Regions from separate parts of the Neobacillus oceani genome, predicted to be linked through region 1. Evidence: a T-box and tRNA genes for the amino acid it is inferred to sense, from the RefSeq annotation. Region 1 holds a T-box; the other regions hold tRNA genes.

Evidence for each region. A T-box is a leader RNA that pairs with one kind of tRNA and senses whether it is charged. The one in region 1 lies ahead of tyrS (tyrosine--tRNA ligase), so its partner is inferred to be a tRNA-Tyr.
Region 2: it has a tRNA-Tyr gene. The T-box ahead of tyrS (tyrosine--tRNA ligase) is inferred to sense a tRNA for this amino acid. The anticodon was not compared.
Region 3: it has a tRNA-Tyr gene. The T-box ahead of tyrS (tyrosine--tRNA ligase) is inferred to sense a tRNA for this amino acid. The anticodon was not compared.

The regions. Positions count from the first base shown of each region.
Region 1 covers NZ_CP143543.1:3,239,768-3,246,477, reverse strand. Annotated here, with positions in the region: gene acsA (acetate--CoA ligase) at 1-1,667, shown strand, start outside; gene V1499_RS16370 (transglycosylase domain-containing protein) at 1,806-4,535, opposite strand; T-box leader at 4,679-4,892, shown strand; gene tyrS (tyrosine--tRNA ligase) at 4,939-6,186, shown strand; gene V1499_RS16360 (DUF6954 family protein) at 6,329-6,526, shown strand; gene rpsD (30S ribosomal protein S4) at 6,553-6,710, opposite strand, start outside.
Region 2 covers NZ_CP143543.1:819,766-826,475, reverse strand. Annotated here, with positions in the region: gene V1499_RS04095 (S8 family serine peptidase) at 1-234, opposite strand, end outside; gene V1499_RS04090 (short-chain fatty acid transporter) at 885-2,303, opposite strand; gene V1499_RS04085 (hypothetical protein) at 2,716-2,901, opposite strand; tRNA gene V1499_RS04080 (tRNA-Leu) at 3,300-3,381, opposite strand; tRNA gene V1499_RS04075 (tRNA-Cys) at 3,410-3,484, opposite strand; tRNA gene V1499_RS04070 (tRNA-Gly) at 3,491-3,565, opposite strand; tRNA gene V1499_RS04065 (tRNA-Gln) at 3,571-3,645, opposite strand; tRNA gene V1499_RS04060 (tRNA-His) at 3,667-3,742, opposite strand; tRNA gene V1499_RS04055 (tRNA-Trp) at 3,758-3,831, opposite strand; tRNA gene V1499_RS04050 (tRNA-Tyr) at 3,839-3,923, opposite strand; tRNA gene V1499_RS04045 (tRNA-Thr) at 3,931-4,006, opposite strand; tRNA gene V1499_RS04040 (tRNA-Phe) at 4,033-4,105, opposite strand; tRNA gene V1499_RS04035 (tRNA-Asp) at 4,111-4,187, opposite strand; tRNA gene V1499_RS04030 (tRNA-Met) at 4,191-4,264, opposite strand; tRNA gene V1499_RS04025 (tRNA-Val) at 4,427-4,502, opposite strand; tRNA gene V1499_RS04020 (tRNA-Glu) at 4,509-4,583, opposite strand; tRNA gene V1499_RS04015 (tRNA-Ser) at 4,600-4,690, opposite strand; tRNA gene V1499_RS04010 (tRNA-Asn) at 4,697-4,771, opposite strand; rRNA gene rrf (5S ribosomal RNA) at 4,788-4,903, opposite strand; rRNA gene V1499_RS04000 (23S ribosomal RNA) at 5,018-6,710, opposite strand, start outside.
Region 3 covers NZ_CP143543.1:179,416-186,125, reverse strand. Annotated here, with positions in the region: gene cdaA (diadenylate cyclase CdaA) at 1-634, opposite strand, end outside; gene V1499_RS01060 (zf-HC2 domain-containing protein) at 881-1,513, opposite strand; gene sigW (RNA polymerase sigma factor SigW) at 1,526-2,089, opposite strand; gene V1499_RS01050 (Spo0E family sporulation regulatory protein-aspartic acid phosphatase) at 2,263-2,427, shown strand; gene rocF (arginase) at 2,513-3,409, opposite strand; tRNA gene V1499_RS01040 (tRNA-Ala) at 4,071-4,146, opposite strand; tRNA gene V1499_RS01035 (tRNA-Gly) at 4,153-4,227, opposite strand; tRNA gene V1499_RS01030 (tRNA-Lys) at 4,272-4,344, opposite strand; tRNA gene V1499_RS01025 (tRNA-Gln) at 4,499-4,570, opposite strand; tRNA gene V1499_RS01020 (tRNA-Tyr) at 4,662-4,746, opposite strand; tRNA gene V1499_RS01015 (tRNA-Thr) at 4,753-4,828, opposite strand; tRNA gene V1499_RS01010 (tRNA-Val) at 4,852-4,927, opposite strand; tRNA gene V1499_RS01005 (tRNA-Glu) at 4,935-5,009, opposite strand; tRNA gene V1499_RS01000 (tRNA-Thr) at 5,022-5,094, opposite strand; tRNA gene V1499_RS00995 (tRNA-Asn) at 5,118-5,192, opposite strand; rRNA gene rrf (5S ribosomal RNA) at 5,352-5,467, opposite strand; rRNA gene V1499_RS00985 (23S ribosomal RNA) at 5,582-6,710, opposite strand, start outside.

The DNA of each region.
Region 1 (6,710 bases):
ACTATCCCGAAACATATAGCAGCTTTGATTGGAAGGAAGTAGAAAAGGAGTTTTCCTGGCATACGACAGGCCTCGTCAACCTGGCGTATGAAGCGATCGACCGCCATGCCGAAACCTTCCGCAGGAATAAAGTTGCGCTGTATTACAGGGACCAGAAGCGAAATGAAAAGTACACCTTCAAGGAAATGAAAGACTTGTCCAACAAAGCGGCAAACGTGCTTAAAAGTTACGGGGATGTCGAAAAGGGAGACAGAGTGTTTATCTTCATGCCACGCTCGCCTGAACTTTATTTTGCCGTACTTGGCGCTATTAAGCTAGGCGCTATTGTCGGGCCGCTTTTTGAAGCCTTCATGGAAGGCGCTGTTAGGGACCGCCTTCAGGATAGCGGAGCAAAGGTGATCGTCACGACGCCTGAATTGCTTGAAAGGGTTCCGACTGATTTGCCAGATTTGAAATACATATTCCTTGTCGGTGACGGTGTAGAAGAAACAGGAAATATTATTGATTTTAAAAAGAGGTTTGCAGAGGCGGACAAAAAACTGAAAATAGAATGGGTCGACAGGCAGGACGGCCTTATCCTACATTACACATCGGGTTCGACCGGGAAGCCAAAAGGCGTCCTGCACGTTCATAATGCGATGATTCAGCATTACCAAACAGCCAAATGGGTCCTTGATTTGAAAGAGGAAGATCTATTTTGGTGCACCGCCGACCCTGGTTGGGTAACAGGGACTTCATACGGTATTTTCGGGCCATGGCTCTCGGGAGTATCCAACCTTATCGTTGGGGGCAGATTCTCTCCTGATACATGGTACAGCATGATCGAGGAGTTCGGTGTTACTGTTTGGTACAGTGCGCCGACTGCGTTCCGGATGCTGATGGGAGCCGGTGATGAGCTTGTGAAAAAGTACGACTTGAGCAGCCTTCGCCATGTCCTGAGTGTCGGTGAACCCCTGAACCCGGAAGTTGTCAAATGGGGGATGAAGGTATTCAATAAGCGAATCCACGATAACTGGTGGATGACGGAAACAGGGGCGCAGCTGATTTCCAATTACGCTTGTATGCCAATCAAACCAGGATCGATGGGCAAGCCTTTCCCTGGGATTGAAGCGGCGATTGTGGATGACAGGGGAGAAGTTCTTCCACCATACCGGATGGGGAACCTTGCCATCAAAAAAGGGTGGCCGTCAATGATGAACAAAATCTGGAACAATCCTGAAAAGTATGAATCCTATTTCATGCCAAACGGCTGGTATGTAAGCGGTGACTCTGCTTATATGGATGAGGATGGATACTTCTGGTTCCAAGGCAGGATTGATGATGTCATCATGACTTCCGGTGAAAGGGTAGGCCCATTCGAGGTGGAAAGCAAGCTTGTTGAGCACCCCGCCGTTGCGGAAGCGGGTGTTATTGGAAAACCGGACCCTGTACGCGGGGAAATCATCAAGGCCTTTATTGCTTTAAGGGATGGTTATGACCCAACGGATGAACTGAAAGAAGAAATCAGGCAGTTTGTCAAAAAAGGGCTGGCTGCCCATGCGGCACCAAGGGAAATCGACTTTCGCGACAAGCTTCCGAAAACACGGAGCGGTAAAATCATGCGCCGTGTCCTGAAGGCATGGGAACTGGACCTTCCTACCGGCGACTTGTCCACTATGGAAGATTAATACCTCCAATAACATAAAACCGCACCGGATCAGTTCCGGTGCGGTTTTTTTAATGCAGGGGTTTTGCCTAGCTCCAGCGCAGGGCGCTTACGCTTTTCTTTGTCCAGCTACAGCGCTAAACGTGCGCTTACGCTTTTCCTATTCCCCGCCAACGGTGACATAGTTGGATGGGGCTGATTCGTTTCCGGCAATATCAACTGCGGTTACATAATAGGTGCCTGGTGCAGCTGGGTAGGAGAGGCCTGTTCCCGCGCGGATGCTGGCTGCCTTTATTCCGCCTGCCAAGTATACCCGGTAGCCGATAATATCACTTTCATTAACTGCCTGCCAGGTGAGTGTGCCGTCCGAAGCTGTAAGGGAGACGGATGCGGGAATTTTCCCGTTTTCGGGCAGCCTGGCATTGGGAACAATGACATTGGACCACCTTTGCAGCTTTGGTATGAGCGCAGCGGCATCCTTGAAATTTGTACCCGCAAGGCTTGAAGCATAATCAGGATTCAAAATCAGGCCTGATTTTGCAAAATCGCCAGGAGTCGAATTGTCCGCCAGGTAATTGCGGTCCCCAATCCTTACATATTTTCCTGATCCGAAACTGTTATCCACCTCGGTCGGAACGTATTTTATGTTAAATAAATCCGTTTCCACAAGCCCTGCTTTTATACACGTTTCCGATGGGAGCATGCCTGAAATCGCACAGAAAGTTTTTGACACTATCCCGCCTGGCATTTTGAATTGGCTCTTTGGCGCGATCACCGACGGCTGAACATCGTAAGCGGCATTAAGAAGCGAGGCCCAAAGATAATTCGTCCGCTGGCTGTACGTTAGGTTGCCTTTCGCCTGAAGCGACTTCGGCGTATCATAGCCTGTCCAGATTCCGAATGTCACATTCGGGTTGGAGCCAACGATCCAGGAGTCATGGTAGTCGACACCTGTTCCTGTTTTACCCGCCCAATCAGTTTTGAATTTCAGTTTTCCAGGGATTGAGGCGGCAGTTCCGTATTTGAACACATCGCGCATAATGTCAACGGTCAAATACGCAGTCTGCGGGGTGAATACCGTTACAGGCTTTGTTTTATGCTCGTACACTATTTTTCCATTCTTGTCGGTTATTTTTTCGATCATGTAAGCATCGATGAATTTTCCGCCATTGGCAAAAGTGGTAAAAGCATTCGTATTTTCTTCAACGGTAACTCCGTTCGCCATGGAACCGAGCACGGTCGACGGGTTTACAAAATCGTCTTTGAGAAGGGTAGTGAATCCCATTTTTTCAAGATATTGAGCGGGGCGGTGTTTTAGGATGTCTGTGTACAGCTTGACCGCAGGCACATTATACGATTTTGCAAGTGCGTACCTGGCAGTAGCAAGGCCGCTGTACCCGCCTCCGTAGTTTTTCGGCCAAACCTTGTCCGGTTCACTCGGGTCAAGGCGTAAAGGCACATCCGGGAGAATTGTTCCCGGTGAAGCCTTACCGAGCTCAAATGCGGGCGCATAGCCAAGCAGGGGCTTCATCGTCGAACCGTTTTGGCGGATTGCCCGTGTCGCGTGGTTCAACTCCTGTTTCTTGAAATCCCTTCCGCCGACGAAGCTAAGAATTTTCCCGGTTTTGTTCTCAATCAGGATGGCGCCAACTTCCACTGGTTCCATTACCGTTACCTTTTCCTTAGTATCCGGGTCTTCCTTCACCTGCGGTTTATCTGGCCCGAAGTTCGGGTATTTGTTTTTCGTTGCTTCCATCGCATCGTACATTTTTTTGTCAATGGTTGTATGAATGCTGTAGCCGTTCTGCTTTAAATCTCGTTGGGCAAGCATATAGTACTTATTGTAAAGCTCATTATTTTCGGCTAATTCCTTTTTAGAAATGCCCGCTTTTTCGGCGAGTATTTTTGCCAGGATGTCAACAGCCCTCTGTTCCGCTTCGACCATTACCCATGGATATTTTTCCAGCGGGTCTGCCGATGGTTTCGCGAAATCCTTCGTCACATCATACGCAAGGGCGTCCTTGTATTGTTGCTCGGTAATAAACCCGCCATTATACATCCTTTTCAGAACAACCTTCATACGGTTCAGCCCGGGCTCAAGGTTCTTCTTAATTTGCTTATCCCTTGTAAAAGGGGTGTAGCCGAATGGGCTTTGCGGAAGCCCGGCAATGTAGGCGGATTGCGGAAGGTTCAGAACCTTCGCGTCGACGCCGAAAATCCCTTTTGCGGCCGATTGGACCCCGGCAATGTTCCGGCCTGATGCATTCCTCCCAAAGGTCGCCATGTTCAGGTAGGCTTCAAGGATTTCTTCTTTTTCAAAAAAGCGTTCGAGCCGGAGGGCAAGCAGGATTTCCTTTGCCTTCCGTTCAAATGAGACTTCGTTCGTTAAGATCTGGTTTTTAATCAGCTGCTGGGTTAGCGTACTGCCGCCCGTCTGATTAGCGGAATTCGTTACTTCCTGGAGCACAGCTCTCATAATCGCTTTCGGGACGACTCCATCATGCTCGTAAAAATATTGGTCCTCCGTCGCGATAATAGCGTTGACCAGGTCCTTTGAGACATCCGAAAGCTTGACAATATCCCGATCAAGGTCACTTCGAAGTTTTCCGAGGTATACATCATCGGCAAAATACACATCCGACGTTTCGGTATAATTGTAGATGTCTTTTTTCATGCTCTCGAAACTTCGAATCGGTTCGTCCTTGACGAGGGAGGCGAAATATCCCGCTCCCGCACCGGCGGCGAATACCCCGCCGGCGATGCCGATTATCAGGAACAGAAGAAAAAGGTTCCAGACGACGCCGTAAGCAATCCTAGCGCGTTTAACAGTTGTTTTATTTGTGAGCATCGACTTAGCTTTTCTAAACGATTGCCGCTTATTATCATTCATAGAATCCCTCCAAAATCACATACATTATAGCATAAAACAAACGAGGAATATGCCATGCTTGGAATAATCGAAAAATTGGAAGGACCATTTGACAATACAGGCGGCGCTATGGTAAAAACAGTACTATAGCTTTCGTTTATAATGAAAAGGCTGTGAAAGGATTTAGTAGTTTTTCCATCCCTGGCTCTTAGAGAGCTGCCGGCAGGTGAAAGGCAGCCCACATGGAAAAATGAATTACACCCCGGAGCTTTTGCCGATGCCTATTAGGCGTCAGGCGACGGACATGGTCCGTTATCCTTGAGGTGGGGGAATTTTTCCCCAAGCCGGGTGGTACCGCGCGATATTAGCGTCCCTGCATTTAATGCAGGGGCGTTTTTATTTTGAAAAAACAGGAGGAAGAATGATGAATTTATTGGAGGATTTGCAGTGGAGGGGCATCATTTACCAGCAGACAGATGAGGAAGGGCTAAGGGAGACCCTTGGCAGCGAGCAAATATCCTTGTACTGCGGAATGGACCCAACTGGAGATAGCATGCACATCGGGCACCTTATGCCATTTTTGACGCTGAGGAGATTCCAGCAGGCAGGCCATCGCCCGATTGTCCTTGTCGGCGGGGCAACAGGCCTAATCGGCGATCCGAAGCCAAACACAGAAAGGACGCTTCAAAGCATCGAAACGGTCCAGCATAACGTTGAGTGTTTGACGGAGCAGCTCAAAGCCATTTTCGATTTTGAAGGCGAAAATGGCGCCGTCATGGTCAATAACTACGAATGGACAAAATCGCTGGATGTTATCACATTCTTGCGGGATTACGGGAAGCATATCGGCATCAATTACTTGCTTTCCAAGGACACCATCGCGAGCCGGCTGGAATCCGGCATATCCTTTACGGAATTTACTTACACAATCCTCCAGGGGATGGACTTTAAGCACTTGTATGAAAACCATCATTGCAGGCTGCAAATTGGCGGCAGCGACCAATGGGGCAATATTACAACGGGGCTTGAATTGATTCGGAAAATGGTTCCGGACGCGAAAGCATTTGGGCTGACGATTCCGCTTGTGACGAAGGCGGATGGCACTAAGTTTGGGAAGACCGAGGGCGGATCGGTCTGGCTTGACCCTGAAAAGACAACGCCTTATGAGTTTTACCAGTTCTGGATCAATACAGCGGATGCGGATGTCGTAAAATATCTGAAATATTTCACTTTCCTATCACACGGAGAAATTGAGGAGCTTGAAAAATCGGTCCAGGAAGAGCCGCATCTCCGCAAGGCGCAAAAGACTCTTGCTGAAGAGATGACCCGCCTCATTCACGGGCAGGAGTCGCTAGATCAGGCAATACGGATTTCTGCCGCATTGTTCAGCGGCGATGTAAGGAACCTGAACGCTTCGGAAATCGAGCAAGGTTTCAAGGATGTCCCTTCCTATAAATTCGCGGGTGAAGAGAACCTTGTCGACCTGCTAGTGGCGGCGAAAATTTCGCCATCGAAGCGGCAGGCGCGCGAAGATATCACAACCGGGGCGGTTTCGCTTAATGGTGAAAAAGTTACTGATTCCGCCTATGTGCTGGCTGAAACCGATAGGATCGATGGCCGATTCACGATTATAAGGAGAGGGAAAAAGAAGTACTTCCTGATTCACTATTAAGTTCGAAACAGCCGCAACGCTCATGCCTGCGGCTGTTTTAATTAACCCTTTAGGAAACAGCAGAATATTAATAACGGTATTGCCAAAACCGGAACCTTTCCTTCTTTCGGCCCTATAATGGAAAGAAGGGGAGGGTTGGCGAATGAAGAAGTGGGTTTGGAATCTTATTTTTCTTATCCTTTTTGCCATTGTAACCTTTTTTGGCGTGGGGCCATTGCTGCTGGCTGACGGGGTTTGGATTGAGAGGGTTTTGCCCGCGATTATCGTCCTCGCTGTCTATATTTATTTAAGCTATCTGTATCGGAAAATTGTTTTGGACAAGAAAAAACCCCGGTCCTGAGAGGAACGGGGTTTTTTAAAGGCCAATTAACGGCTGTAGAATTCGACGATAAGAGTTTCGTTGATTTCGGCTGGAAGCTCGGAACGCTCAGGAACACGTGTGAATGTGCCTTCAAGCTTGTCAGCATCGAAAGTCAAGTAGTCAGGAACAAAGTTGTTCACAGACAAAGATTCTTTTACAACAT
Region 2 (6,710 bases), 2.2 Mb from region 1:
TACGCCTTTCTTTGTTGCCGTTTCAACAGGCGCGCTCCCATCCAATTCAACAATGACACGAACCTCTTGTTCCGGGTCAATGCCTTGGTGGTCAGTCGCTGTGAGATTTGTTTTTGAAAGCGTCGGTTTATGTAAATCTAATTGTTCCGGTGTGATGTTGCCAAATGCAGCAAACCCTGTGCTGCCAAATGCTAACAAAATAATTAGGAATATTGCAGTAAATCTTTTACCCATGTTCTTCCCCCTTAATGTTTTTAAAAAAGAAAATAGCAGAGAATATCCTCCTTCCGCAGTATTCGACTGAAAAAATTAAATTTTCAGTATAATGATACTATACTAAATTCCTATTTTTGGTGGTAGCGTAAAAAGTCATAGGTCTTAAGTAAGTGATTTTTCGAATATAGAATGTTTTTGTAGGAAAAAAGCGAATGTTGTCAATTCAAGGGTTTTTTTAGACTTAATATCAGGTTTTTAAGTAAAAACTTTCGAGAAAAAAAGGGGAATTTCCCGAAAAATTATTAGACGTAAAAGAAAATAAGTTGTGGAATTAGGTATTTTGGCACGAGGAATTGATAATGAATTTAAATGGAATATTTATTGAGAGAAGAAAAAAAAGACTCTTCACGATTAAGTGAAAAGCCTTAATAAAGCAAAATTCTAGTCAATAGTTGAAACCTGTGGCCGGGGTATAATATGCCTTCTAACTCCTTCATATATAAGGGTTCATTGTGGACTTGTGAAAAATTTGTGTAAAATATCTTTTTCATTTTTTAATACTTTTTTTAAAAAGTCCAAATGATATATGTAATAAATTTGAATCTGGGCTGAATTTTGCAATAAAACACCTCGACCAGTATAAAACTGAGTCGAGGTATTAACATAAATTACTGGAAGACTGGAGCAACATACGGCAGTGTTTTTGCTAAAATCCAAACTAAGAAAAGTACAACTGGAACATGAAAAATCAATTGTAATATAGAGTAACCAGCGAGGTCCTTAGCCTTGATCCCCAATACTCCCAGTAAAGGTAACATAAAGAACGGGTTAACCATGTTAGGGAGTGCTTCTGTCGCATTATATACTTGCACGATCCAAGCCATGCTAACATTTAACTCTTTCGCAGCCTCGAGCAAGTACGGTGCTTCAACAATCCATTTTCCCCCACCTGAAGGTAGAAAGAGCCCTAGAACAGCTGAATAGATCCCTGCAATGACTGGGAAAGTATTTTCAGTCGAAATGGAAAGAAAGAAGTCTACTAATACATCGTTAAGTCCTGAATTCATTAAAATTCCGAAAATCCCTGCATATAATGGAAACTGTATAAGTACTCCACTAATAGCAGGTACTGAGTTAGATACTGAATTCAAAAAGTTCCTCGGTGTCCAGTGCAAAAGCAACCCAAACATTAAAAGTATGAAGTTATAATTATTGAGATTTAGTGCTGCGATTGGACCTACATCAGCCATTATGTATCCAATATAAAGAAAACCTAGAGTAACTAATAAGATCGTTAATATTGGGCTATATTCCAACCATTCTCCTGGTCTATCACCCTTCTTTTTTTCAAGAGATTCTATCCGGCTATAATCAAGACCAGCCATTTCCGCAGTCTTTGCCTTGTCCTTATTTGGTGCGGACACATATGCAAGCCAAACGGATAAAACAATTAGAACAACAATCATGACTAAGTTCTGCCAAGTGAAAATCGTTTCCGACATTGCAATCGTACCACTAATTTCATACAATTCAGGAGGAATGGAAGATTTCGTTGCCATTAATAATGCTGCTGATGAAGAAAGCCCTAATGCCCAAATACTTCCAAGACCTAAGAACCCTGCTGCTGCCATGGCTCGATAATCGACACCCTTGACTCGATTACTGATTTCTTTAATCAGGATACCACTAAACACTAAGCTAAATCCCCAACTAATTAATGATGTAACTAAGGCAAAGAATGCTACAAAAGCTACAGCTACTTTCGGTGATTTAGGAATTGTCGCCATCTTAGCAATGAGCTTATGAACAGGTTTTGAAGAAGCCACTACGTAGCCTGTAATAATAATAAAAGCCATTTGCATTGTAAAAGGAATCAAATCCCAATAGTGTTTTCCAAAATCGACCCCCACCTCGACAGGAGTCCTTCCCATTAATAAAGCAATTATTGCAACGATCACAACTGCAACTGCAGCAAAAATATACGCATCTGGAAACCACTTCTCACTCCAATTTGCTAAAGAAATACCCATACGTTCCAGTCTGCCTGATTGTTCCCCCTGTTTTGCGATTTTCTTCTCTTTTTCCAACAAGCACACACCTTTCTAATTATTTTCCAATTAAAATAATTTTAGAGTATGGAATTGTGTTCTTAATAATTGGAATATTAAAAAATCATTACTTCCATCTTACAATACAACTACTTAAAGTCAATTAGAAAAACTCGAGTCTTGTAAAAAAGTGTCGTAAAAATTGTCACCTTCTATCTAGTTTTAGTATGTCCCGAAAAAAATAGGTATGACATCCATATCTCGTGCAATTTTTGGGTTATGACACCAAATAAAAAGTCCAAAAATATTGCTTCGATTGGTATCGTTATAAAAAAATATATAAAAACGCTCAAGAACACTGATACACCAATGTTCTTGAGCTATATTACGGATATTACTTAACTAAAGCATTCAAAAATGATGGTGGGGTCGAACCGATACTCCTCACGGATCACGGGTTTTGAGTCGTGCCGATATGTATATACATTAAAAAGTCCGTTGAAACGGTGTCTACATCACGAGAAGCAATCCGAATGAGAACGGCTACGTTTCGGGAAAGTACCCTATAATAGCTAAGTATATCGACCGATGCAATATAATAAAAGTAATGTCCGGTAAACCTCGATAACCTGGACATTAACAACGCCCGCCACATTAGCCACGTATAACTTCCGCATCCTGCTCGATGTGCATTTTGCTACGTCAGCTTGTCCACTTAATGCACACTGCCAGTTACCTCGTATGTATAGGCGGCCACCTTAACGAGCGTAAATTCGAATTTCGCACTCCTTAACCCAAAGTTCTAACGGATTCCCTCAAAATCCAGATAATCGGAGCGCAGGCTGCAACAGTGCTTCGACATGTCCTCCGTCATAGATAGTTCGTTCTGGCGTCTAGTACAGGCCATAATGACGTCCCCATTACAGTGTTATTCGTTTCCACCGCGTACGATTTTAATTGCTGGATCGTTCCGCATAAACGAAAAAACGCCGTTCTACATCTTGTGTAGAACAGCGTCATTTCAACGTTTTCAGATACCGGTGGCCGGGGTCGAACCGGCACTCCTTTCGGAACACGATTTTGAGTCGTGCGCGTCTGCCAATTCCGCCACACCGGCATAATAAAATGAATTGGACTTTGTATGATGGAGGCGGCAACCGGATTCGAACCGGTGAATAAAGGTTTTGCAGACCTTTGCCTTACCACTTGGCTATGCCGCCGAATAATGGAGCGGAAGACGGGATTCGAACCCGCGACCCCCACCTTGGCAAGGTGGTGTTCTACCACTGAACTACTTCCGCATAAATGGCTGGGCTAGCAGGATTCGAACCTACGAGTGACGGAGTCAAAGTCCGTTGCCTTACCGCTTGGCTATAGCCCAATATCAATATTTAAACATAAATGGGGCGATCGAGGGGAATCGAACCCCCGAGTGCCAGAGCCACAATCTGGTGCGTTAACCACTTCGCCACGACCGCCATTATTGGGAAAATTGGCAGGGGTAGTAGGAATCGAACCCACACCAAAGGTTTTGGAGACCTTCGTTCTACCTTTAAACTATACCCCTGTATAAATGGTGGTGGGGGACGGATTCGAACCGCCGAACCCTGAGGGAGCGGATTTACAGTCCGCCGCGTTTAGCCACTTCGCTACCCCACCGAAAAAATGGTGCCGGCTAGAGGACTTGAACCCCCAACCTACTGATTACAAGTCAGTTGCTCTACCAATTGAGCTAAACCGGCATAGTGAATATAAATTAAATTAAATATGGCTCAGGACGGAATCGAACCGCCGACACAAGGATTTTCAGTCCTTTGCTCTACCGACTGAGCTACTGAGCCATAAATGGCGGTCTGGACGGGACTCGAACCCGCGACCTCCTGCGTGACAGGCAGGCATTCTAACCAACTGAACTACCAGACCAAATTGCGGGGGCAGGATTTGAACCTGCGACCTTCGGGTTATGAGCCCGACGAGCTACCGGACTGCTCCACCCCGCGACGATAAAAAAATATTACATTTTTGTCATGCTCATTGGGAGCATTGACTGTCCCCATCTCAGTAGGCTAACTCAAGAAGCAGCTCGATGGGTACAACTCGCAGTTTAATCAGTGAGGCAACGCTCGTTGCTCCACCCCGCGACAATAAAAAATATAAACCTATGGTGGAGGATGACGGGATCGAACCGCCGACCCTCTGCTTGTAAGGCAGATGCTCTCCCAGCTGAGCTAATCCTCCAATGTATGGTGACCCCTACGGGATTCGAACCCGTGTTACCGCCGTGAAAGGGCGGTGTCTTAACCGCTTGACCAAGGGGCCAGTATTAAAATATATATGGCGGAGAGCAAGGGATTTGAACCCTTGATACGCGGTTAGCGTATACACGATTTCCAATCGTGCTCCTTCGGCCACTCGGACAGCTCTCCATTTGTTGGCTCCGCAGGTAGGACTCGAACCTACGACCGATCGGTTAACAGCCGATTGCTCTACCACTGAGCTACTGCGGAATAGTATTTAATCAAAGCCCGGCAGCGTCCTACTCTCACAGGGGCAAGGCCCCAACTACCATCGGCGCTGAGAAGCTTAACTTCCGTGTTCGGTATGGGAACGGGTGTGGCCTTCTCGCCATAACTGCCAGACATTGAATCAGACATACTTTATTATAATACCTTTTCAGGTTTTTTCAAGTGGAAATTTCATTCCCTCAAAACTGGATAATTTTCAGAAGAAGTTCGGAAGAACGAGCAATCTATTTGGTTAAGTCCTCGATCGATTAGTATCAGTCAGCTCCACACGTCGCCGTGCTTCCACCTCTGACCTATCAACCTGATCATCTTTCAGGGATCTTACTTCTTACGAATGGGAAATCTCATCTTGAGGGGGGCTTCATGCTTAGATGCTTTCAGCACTTATCCCGTCCGCACATAGCTACCCAGCGATGCCTTTGGCAAGACAACTGGTACACCAGCGGTGCGTCCATCCCGGTCCTCTCGTACTAAGGACAGCTCCTCTCAAATTTCCTGCGCCCACGACGGATAGGGACCGAACTGTCTCACGACGTTCTGAACCCAGCTCGCGTACCGCTTTAATGGGCGAACAGCCCAACCCTTGGGACCGACTACAGCCCCAGGATGCGATGAGCCGACATCGAGGTGCCAAACCTCCCCGTCGATGTGGACTCTTGGGGGAGATAAGCCTGTTATCCCCGGGGTAGCTTTTATCCGTTGAGCGATGGCCCTTCCATGCGGAACCACCGGATCACTAAGCCCGACTTTCGTCCCTGCTCGACTTGTAGGTCTCGCAGTCAAGCTCCCTTGTGCCTTTACACTCTGCGAATGATTTCCAACCATTCTGAGGGAACCTTTGGGCGCCTCCGTTACATTTTGGGAGGCGACCGCCCCAGTCAAACTGCCCGCCTGACACTGTCTCCCACCCAGATCATGGGTGCGGGTTAGAATTTCAATACAGCCAGGGTAGTATCCCACCGACGCCTCCACCGAAGCTGGCGCTCCGGCTTCACAGGCTCCTACCTATCCTGTACAAGCTGTACCAAAATTCAATATCAGGCTGCAGTAAAGCTCCACGGGGTCTTTCCGTCCTGTCGCGGGTAACCTGCATCTTCACAGGTACTATAATTTCACCGAGTCTCTCGTTGAGACAGTGCCCAGATCGTTACGCCTTTCGTGCGGGTCGGAACTTACCCGACAAGGAATTTCGCTACCTTAGGACCGTTATAGTTACGGCCGCCGTTTACTGGGGCTTCGATTCAGAGCTTCGCTTGCGCTAACCCCTCCTCTTAACCTTCCAGCACCGGGCAGGCGTCAGCCCCTATACTTCGCCTTGCGGCTTCGCAGAGACCTGTGTTTTTGCTAAACAGTCGCCTGGGCCTATTCACTGCGGCTCTTCAGGGCTATGAACCCTAAAGAGCACCCCTTCTCCCGAAGTTACGGGGTCATTTTGCCGAGTTCCTTAACGAGAGTTCTCTCGCTCACCTTAGGATTCTCTCCTCGCCTACCTGTGTCGGTTTGCGGTACGGGCACCTTCCATCTCGCTAGAGGCTTTTCTTGGCAGTGTGGAATCAGGAACTTCGGTACTAAATTTCCCTCGCTGTCACAGCTCAGCCGTCACGGAAAGCGGATTTGCCTGCTTTCCAGCCTAACTGCTTAGACGCACATATCCGACAGTGCGCTTACCCTATCCTCCTGCGTCCCCCCATTGCTCAAACGATGAAGAGGTGGTACAGGAATATCAACCTGTTGTCCATCGCCTACGCCTTTCGGCCTCGGCTTAGGTCCCGACTAACCCTGAGCGGACGAGCCTTCCTCAGGAAACCTTAGGCATTCGGTGGATGGGATTCTCACCCATCTTTCGCTACTCATACCGGCATTCTCACTTCCAAGCGCTCCACAGGTCCTTCCGGTCCTGCTTCAACGCCCTTGGAACGCT
Region 3 (6,710 bases), 1.5 Mb from region 1:
CGCTGATTCCGAGCGCGGCCCTGTGCCTTGTCCCAAGTTCCTTAGAAATGAACGGGCTTTCCGATAAAGGCAGGTAGCATGCTGCTGCGGCTATATTATTCTTTTGCAAAATAACAGCGCCGTCATGCAGTGGCGTATTCGGAATGAAAATATTGATTAGGAGCTCGGATGAAATCTTCCCTTCAAGCCGGATTCCGGTTTCAATATAATCGGTCATCCCCGTTTCACGCTCTATTGAAATAAGGGCTCCGATCCTTCGCTTCGCCATATAATCGATGGCTTTAAAAATGGCCAACGCCGTTTTCTCAAGCTCTTCCTCTTCCTGCCCGCTTGTTCGGGAAAAGAACCGGCCTCGGCCGAGCTGTTCAAGCGCCCTTCTTAATTCGGGCTGAAAAATGATAATGATTGCGAGGAAACCCCAGGTAATAATATTGTCCACAATCCAGCTCAAGGTTCTCAGATCAAGAAAGTCGCTAAGTACCTTTACAATTAAAATGACAAAGATTCCCTTTAAAAGTTGGACCGCCTTTGTCCCTTTTATTAAAATAATCAGTTTATAGACGACGTACCAGACGATGGCAATGTCGACTATGCTGGCCAAAGATTTAAAAAGTGAAAAATCTCCTAAAGACATTGGTTTTCCTCCGGTCGTGTAATAGGGAAAGAACCGAAAAACGGGCTCTTTTATATAAATTGGTAGCCGGATTGCTTGATGAATCCGGATCACGTAGCGCCAGCTTCAATTAACAAAAATAAACCAATATGATTTGTTTTGTAACTTTCTCATTATACCATAAAATCATTCAAGACGAAGGAGTGTGGACCTAATGCAAAGCATTTTCTTCAAGGGCAGTCAACAAAAATAAGCCACCCATGTGGCTTATTTTTCGTCAGGCTCCTTTTTGCCATCAAGGCTTACAAGTTCGGTTGCCGTTCTTTTAATTTGATACCATATCCAGTCAAAGGCTCGATCGACCTCTTCTATTTTCCCGGTCACATTTCCCGCTGAGGCCATGTACTGCTCCCCATTGATTACGGTAACATTTCCCTGGACTTCCCCTTCAATTTTAATGTTACCATTTTTAACAACCAAATCCCCTTTGACTACCTTTCCCGCTGGAACAATTACCGTGTGGTCTTCAATCACAACCTGGCCTGCATTGGTGGTCGAGAACTCACGGTCGCTATCCCAAGCCGAGAAAAGGCTTCCCGCCATCAGGAAAATAAAGACTGCCGCCGCCGTAACGATCGGATGCCGCTTCATCCACCGCTGTACTCCTACCTTTTTCTTTTCCTTCGGCAGTCTAGCCATGACCGATTGCGTAAAATGGTCCGGTGCATGAACATTCGCAGTGCTGCGGATAAGGGCGATTGTTTTCTTCATTTCATGAAAGATATTCTGGCAAGCGGTGCACGTGCCTAAATGATCCTTTAATATCTGTTCGTGCTCGGGATCTAAATCTTCATCAAGATATTCATGCATGTATACAATAATTTCCTCGGGACAGTTCACATCATTCACCTCTTATACATGTCGTAATTGCTTCCTTAATGCTTCCCGCCCTCGATGAATCCTGGTTTTTACCGTTCCAAGGGGCAAATCGAGTATTTCGCTTATTTCATTTAACGATAACTCTTCAATATATTTCAGGACAATGACTGACCTGTATTTTTCGGGCAGCCTTACAATTTCTCCCTGGATGGCCTCTTGAAGTTCCATCATCTCGACCTCCTTATCGGGAAGGGGGGAATCGGACGGTATACGGGAATATAGGGTCAAACCCTCCGTCCCGGCCACCTCGGCATCCAAATAATAATCCGGTTTTTTCTTGCGGATTCTGTCAATGCAGAGATTGGTCGCTATTCTGTACAGCCAGGTCGAGAATTTATATTCCTGGTTGTAGCTGTTGATATTCACATACGCCCTTATAAAGGCTTCCTGGGCGATTTCTTCAGCTTCATGCCTATTTCCGAGCATCCGGTATCCAAGCTGGTACAGCTTATCCTTGTACAGCTCGACTATCTCGGCAAATGCATCCTGATCGCCTTTTTTTATTTGTTTTATTCTTTTTTTAACAAGAGCATCCAATTTTTTACCTCCGCCTCCACTTGCGGCTATCCGATAGTACGAACCGCTTGCAAAAAGGTTTCATGTATTTAAAAACAATTTTAACAAAATCTTACCATATATCTCTCCCGGAGGTTTGAAATTATGAAAGAACGGAGATAAAAATAGTAACTTTTAGAAAGGAATTGGTACCCATGCATTGTCAGCTTTCCGAACTGGCCAGGGAAATTGAAACATCCCGGAGAGAAATGGTTAAGCTTGCTTCCAAAGCATCCCTAACAGACCGAAACGTAATCGAGGCCAGCACCAAACTGGACTCTTTATTAAACACATACCATCTCCTGATCAGCCAAAAATAAATCAAGTTAGTTATGATTCCCATTAAAAAACCAGCTGCCTCTCCTCGGAGCGGACGCTGGTTTCCTTGTTTCTAACTATATTGCCTTATAAAAGTTTTTCCCCAAAAAGCGATCCCATCAGTTCCACAGCAACTTTTGCGGTTTTGTTCCGTTCATCAAGAATAGGATTCACCTCAACAAATTCAGCTGAAGTAATCAAGTTTGCTTCGGCCAGCATCTCCATCGCCAGGTGGCTTTCCCGGTAGGTGATTCCACCGAATACAGGCGTTCCTACCCCTGGAGCGTCCTGAGGATCTAACCCGTCCAAATCAAGGGATAAATGGACACCGTCTGTCCTAGTTTTAAGATAGGCAATTGTCTCTTTCATTACACGCGCCATACCCATACGATCAATTTCATGCATTGTATAAACTTTAATGCCTTTTTCCTTAATCAGATCCTTTTCTCCATCATCAAGCGCCCTCGCGCCAATTATGACAATATTCTCTGGCCTAACTTTTGGGCAGTAGCCGCCCAGTTCCGTCAGCATTTTATGTCCAATTCCGATGCTGACAGCAAGAGGCATGCCATGAATGTTTCCTGATGGGGACGTTTCAGCCGTATTTAAATCACCATGGGCGTCATACCAAATAACACCAAGGTTTTTATAATGTTTAGATATGCCGGCCAATGTGCCAATTGCAATGCTGTGGTCGCCCCCAAGGACCAGGGGAAACGACCCCTTTTGGACAACCTTATCTACTTCCTCGGCAAGCTTAGCATTTTTTTCCTTTACTAATTCAAGATTCCTTAATTTGGACTCCTTGTCGATAACAACTTCAGGCCTGCCGACAGGAATGTCCCCCAAATCCTCTATTTCATCAAACAATTTTTTCAGCCGTTCGACAACTTCGGCATAGCGTATTGCGCTTGGGCCCATATCCACTCCTCTTCGCAACTGTCCAAGGTCCATTGGCATTCCGATAATGGACAACTTTTTCATTGTGAACTCCCCCTTTGTATACCTAATTGTAACCGCTTCCCTTCGACTGACTCAACTCGACAAACCTTTGAATATATATACAGTGTCAATCTATAAGGGGGAGAAACCGTTGCTTTCTAGATTTAGTCTGTACTTGTCAATTAAGTAACACCAGTTCCGGGTTTTGATTGTTCTGTTCCCGGTTTGTGCGATACCTTTTGGGCTTTTGCTATAATCTTTGTCAGTCAACCGGATTTGTGCGACACCTTTTCAGCTTTTGGGCAAATCTTTGTCACTCATCCTGATTTGTGCGACACCTTTTCGGCTTTTGCATTAATCTTTGTCGCTCATCCTGATTTGTGCACACCTTTTGGGCTTTTGCATTAATCTTTGTCGCTCATACGGATTTGTGCGACACCTTTTCAGCTTTTACGTTAATCCTTGTCGCTCAAACGGATTTGTGCGACACCTTTTCGGCTTTTGCGTTAATCTTTGTCGCTCAAACGGATTTTTGCGTCAACCTTTTCGCACTTTAACTTTACTTACCCGCACTTTCCTCATGCATCCCTAACCTCCCTAACAACTAAACATAAGTCGGAGTGTTTAAAGCTTTCAAAACAACAAAAAAGCCTTAAATCCAATTTGGATTCAAGGCAAAAAGGTCTTTATGTAAAAAATGTGATGGTGGAGCCTAGCGGGATCGAACCGCTGACCTCCTGCGTGCAAAGCAGGCGCTCTCCCAGCTGAGCTAAGGCCCCGGCTTATGGAGCGGAAGACGGGGTTCGAACCCGCGACCCCCACCTTGGCAAGGTGGTGTTCTACCACTGAACTACTTCCGCGTATATGAAAACTATACTACAAAAGGTTCATTTAAACAACAAAATGAGCCATGAAGGACTCGAACCTTCGACCCTCTGATTAAAAGTCAGATGCTCTACCAACTGAGCTAATGGCTCGAGTTTATTTAGCTATCCTAATCTTTGTTAACATATGTGTCCCCGCCTCAGTAAGGACCGCAAGTAGCAGCTCGGCGGGTACAACTCGCAGATTTTTCACGGAGCTTCGCTCGTCTCTACCAACTGAGCTAATGGCTCGAGTTATAAAAAAATACTGGGCTAGCTGGATTCGAACCAACGAATGACGGAGTCAAAGTCCGTTGCCTTACCGCTTGGCTATAGCCCAATAATGCTATGGTCACCAAAATAGGAATCCCCATACAACCTAAAAAGAACATACATAGTATTGCTCTTTTTGTTTGGACCTATTCAGGGAATGGTGGTGGGGGACGGATTCGAACCGCCGAACCCTGAGGGAGCGGATTTACAGTCCGCCGCGTTTAGCCACTTCGCTACCCCACCAAAAAATGGTGCCGGCTAGAGGACTTGAACCCCCAACCTACTGATTACAAGTCAGTTGCTCTACCAATTGAGCTAAACCGGCATAATGAATGATATTAAAATGAATGGTGGAGGATGACGGGATCGAACCGCCGACCCTCTGCTTGTAAGGCAGATGCTCTCCCAGCTGAGCTAATCCTCCAAATAAATGGTGACCCCTACGGGATTCGAACCCGTGTTACCGCCGTGAAAGGGCGGTGTCTTAACCGCTTGACCAAGGGGCCTTCATAAAAATAAGCTTCCAAGCGGGCTCGAACCGCTGACCTCTTCCTTACCATGGAAGTGCTCTACCTACTGAGCTATGGAAGCATTATACTAAAATTTATAATTAGTGGCTCCGCAGGTAGGACTCGAACCTACGACCGATCGGTTAACAGCCGATTGCTCTACCACTGAGCTACTGCGGAATATTTAGTATATCCATACTCTTGTATAGCATTTGTGTCCCCGCCTCAGTAAGCTCCGCAAGAAGCGACTCGGCGTATAAAACTCACAGCTTATTCATAGTAGAAATGCTTGTCTCTACCACTGAGCTACTGCGGAATAATAAAAACCTAATATTCAAAGCCCGGCAGCGTCCTACTCTCACAGGGGCAAGGCCCCAACTACCATCGGCGCTGAGAAGCTTAACTTCCGTGTTCGGTATGGGAACGGGTGTGGCCTTCTCGCCATAACTGCCAGACAATGAATTAGACATATTCTATTATAATGTCTTTTGTGGTTCTTTCAAGAAGAAATTTTATTCCCTCAAAACTGGATAATTTCAGAAGAAGTTCGGAAGAACATGGTAATCTAATTGGTTAAGTCCTCGATCGATTAGTATCAGTCAGCTCCACACGTCGCCGTGCTTCCACCTCTGACCTATCAACCTGATCATCTTTCAGGGATCTTACTTCTTTCGAATGGGAAATCTCATCTTGAGGGGGGCTTCATGCTTAGATGCTTTCAGCACTTATCCCGTCCGCACATAGCTACCCAGCGATGCCTTTGGCAAGACAACTGGTACACCAGCGGTGCGTCCATCCCGGTCCTCTCGTACTAAGGACAGCTCCTCTCAAATTTCCTGCGCCCACGACGGATAGGGACCGAACTGTCTCACGACGTTCTGAACCCAGCTCGCGTACCGCTTTAATGGGCGAACAGCCCAACCCTTGGGACCGACTACAGCCCCAGGATGCGATGAGCCGACATCGAGGTGCCAAACCTCCCCGTCGATGTGGACTCTTGGGGGAGATAAGCCTGTTATCCCCGGGGTAGCTTTTATCCGTTGAGCGATGGCCCTTCCATGCGGAACCACCGGATCACTAAGCCCGACTTTCGTCCCTGCTCGACTTGTAGGTCTCGCAGTCAAGCTCCCTTGTGCCTTTACACTCTGCGAATGATTTCCAACCATTCTGAGGGAACCTTTGGGCGCCTCCGTTACATTTTGGGAGGCGACCGCCCCAGTCAAACTGCCCGCCTGACACTGTCTCCCACCCAGATCATGGGTGCGGGTTAGAATTTCAATACAGCCAGGGTAGTATCCCACCGACGCCTCCACCGAAGCTGGCGCTCCGGCTTCACAGGCTCCTACCTATCCTGTACAAGCTGTACCAAAATTCAATATCAGGCTGCAGTAAAGCTCCACGGGGTCTTTCCGTCCTGTCGCGGGTAACCTGCATCTTCACAGGTACTATAATTTCACCGAGTCTCTCGTTGAGACAGTGCCCAGATCGTTACGCCTTTCGTGCGGGTCGGAACTTACCCGACAAGGAATTTCGCTACCTTAGGACCGTTATAGTTACGGCCGCCGTTTACTGGGGCTTCGATTCAGAGCTTCGCTTGCGCTAACCCCTCCTCTTAACCTTCCAGCACCGGGCAGGCGTCAGCCCCTATACTTCGCCTTGCGGCTTCGCAGAGACCTGTGTTTTTGCTAAACAGTCGCC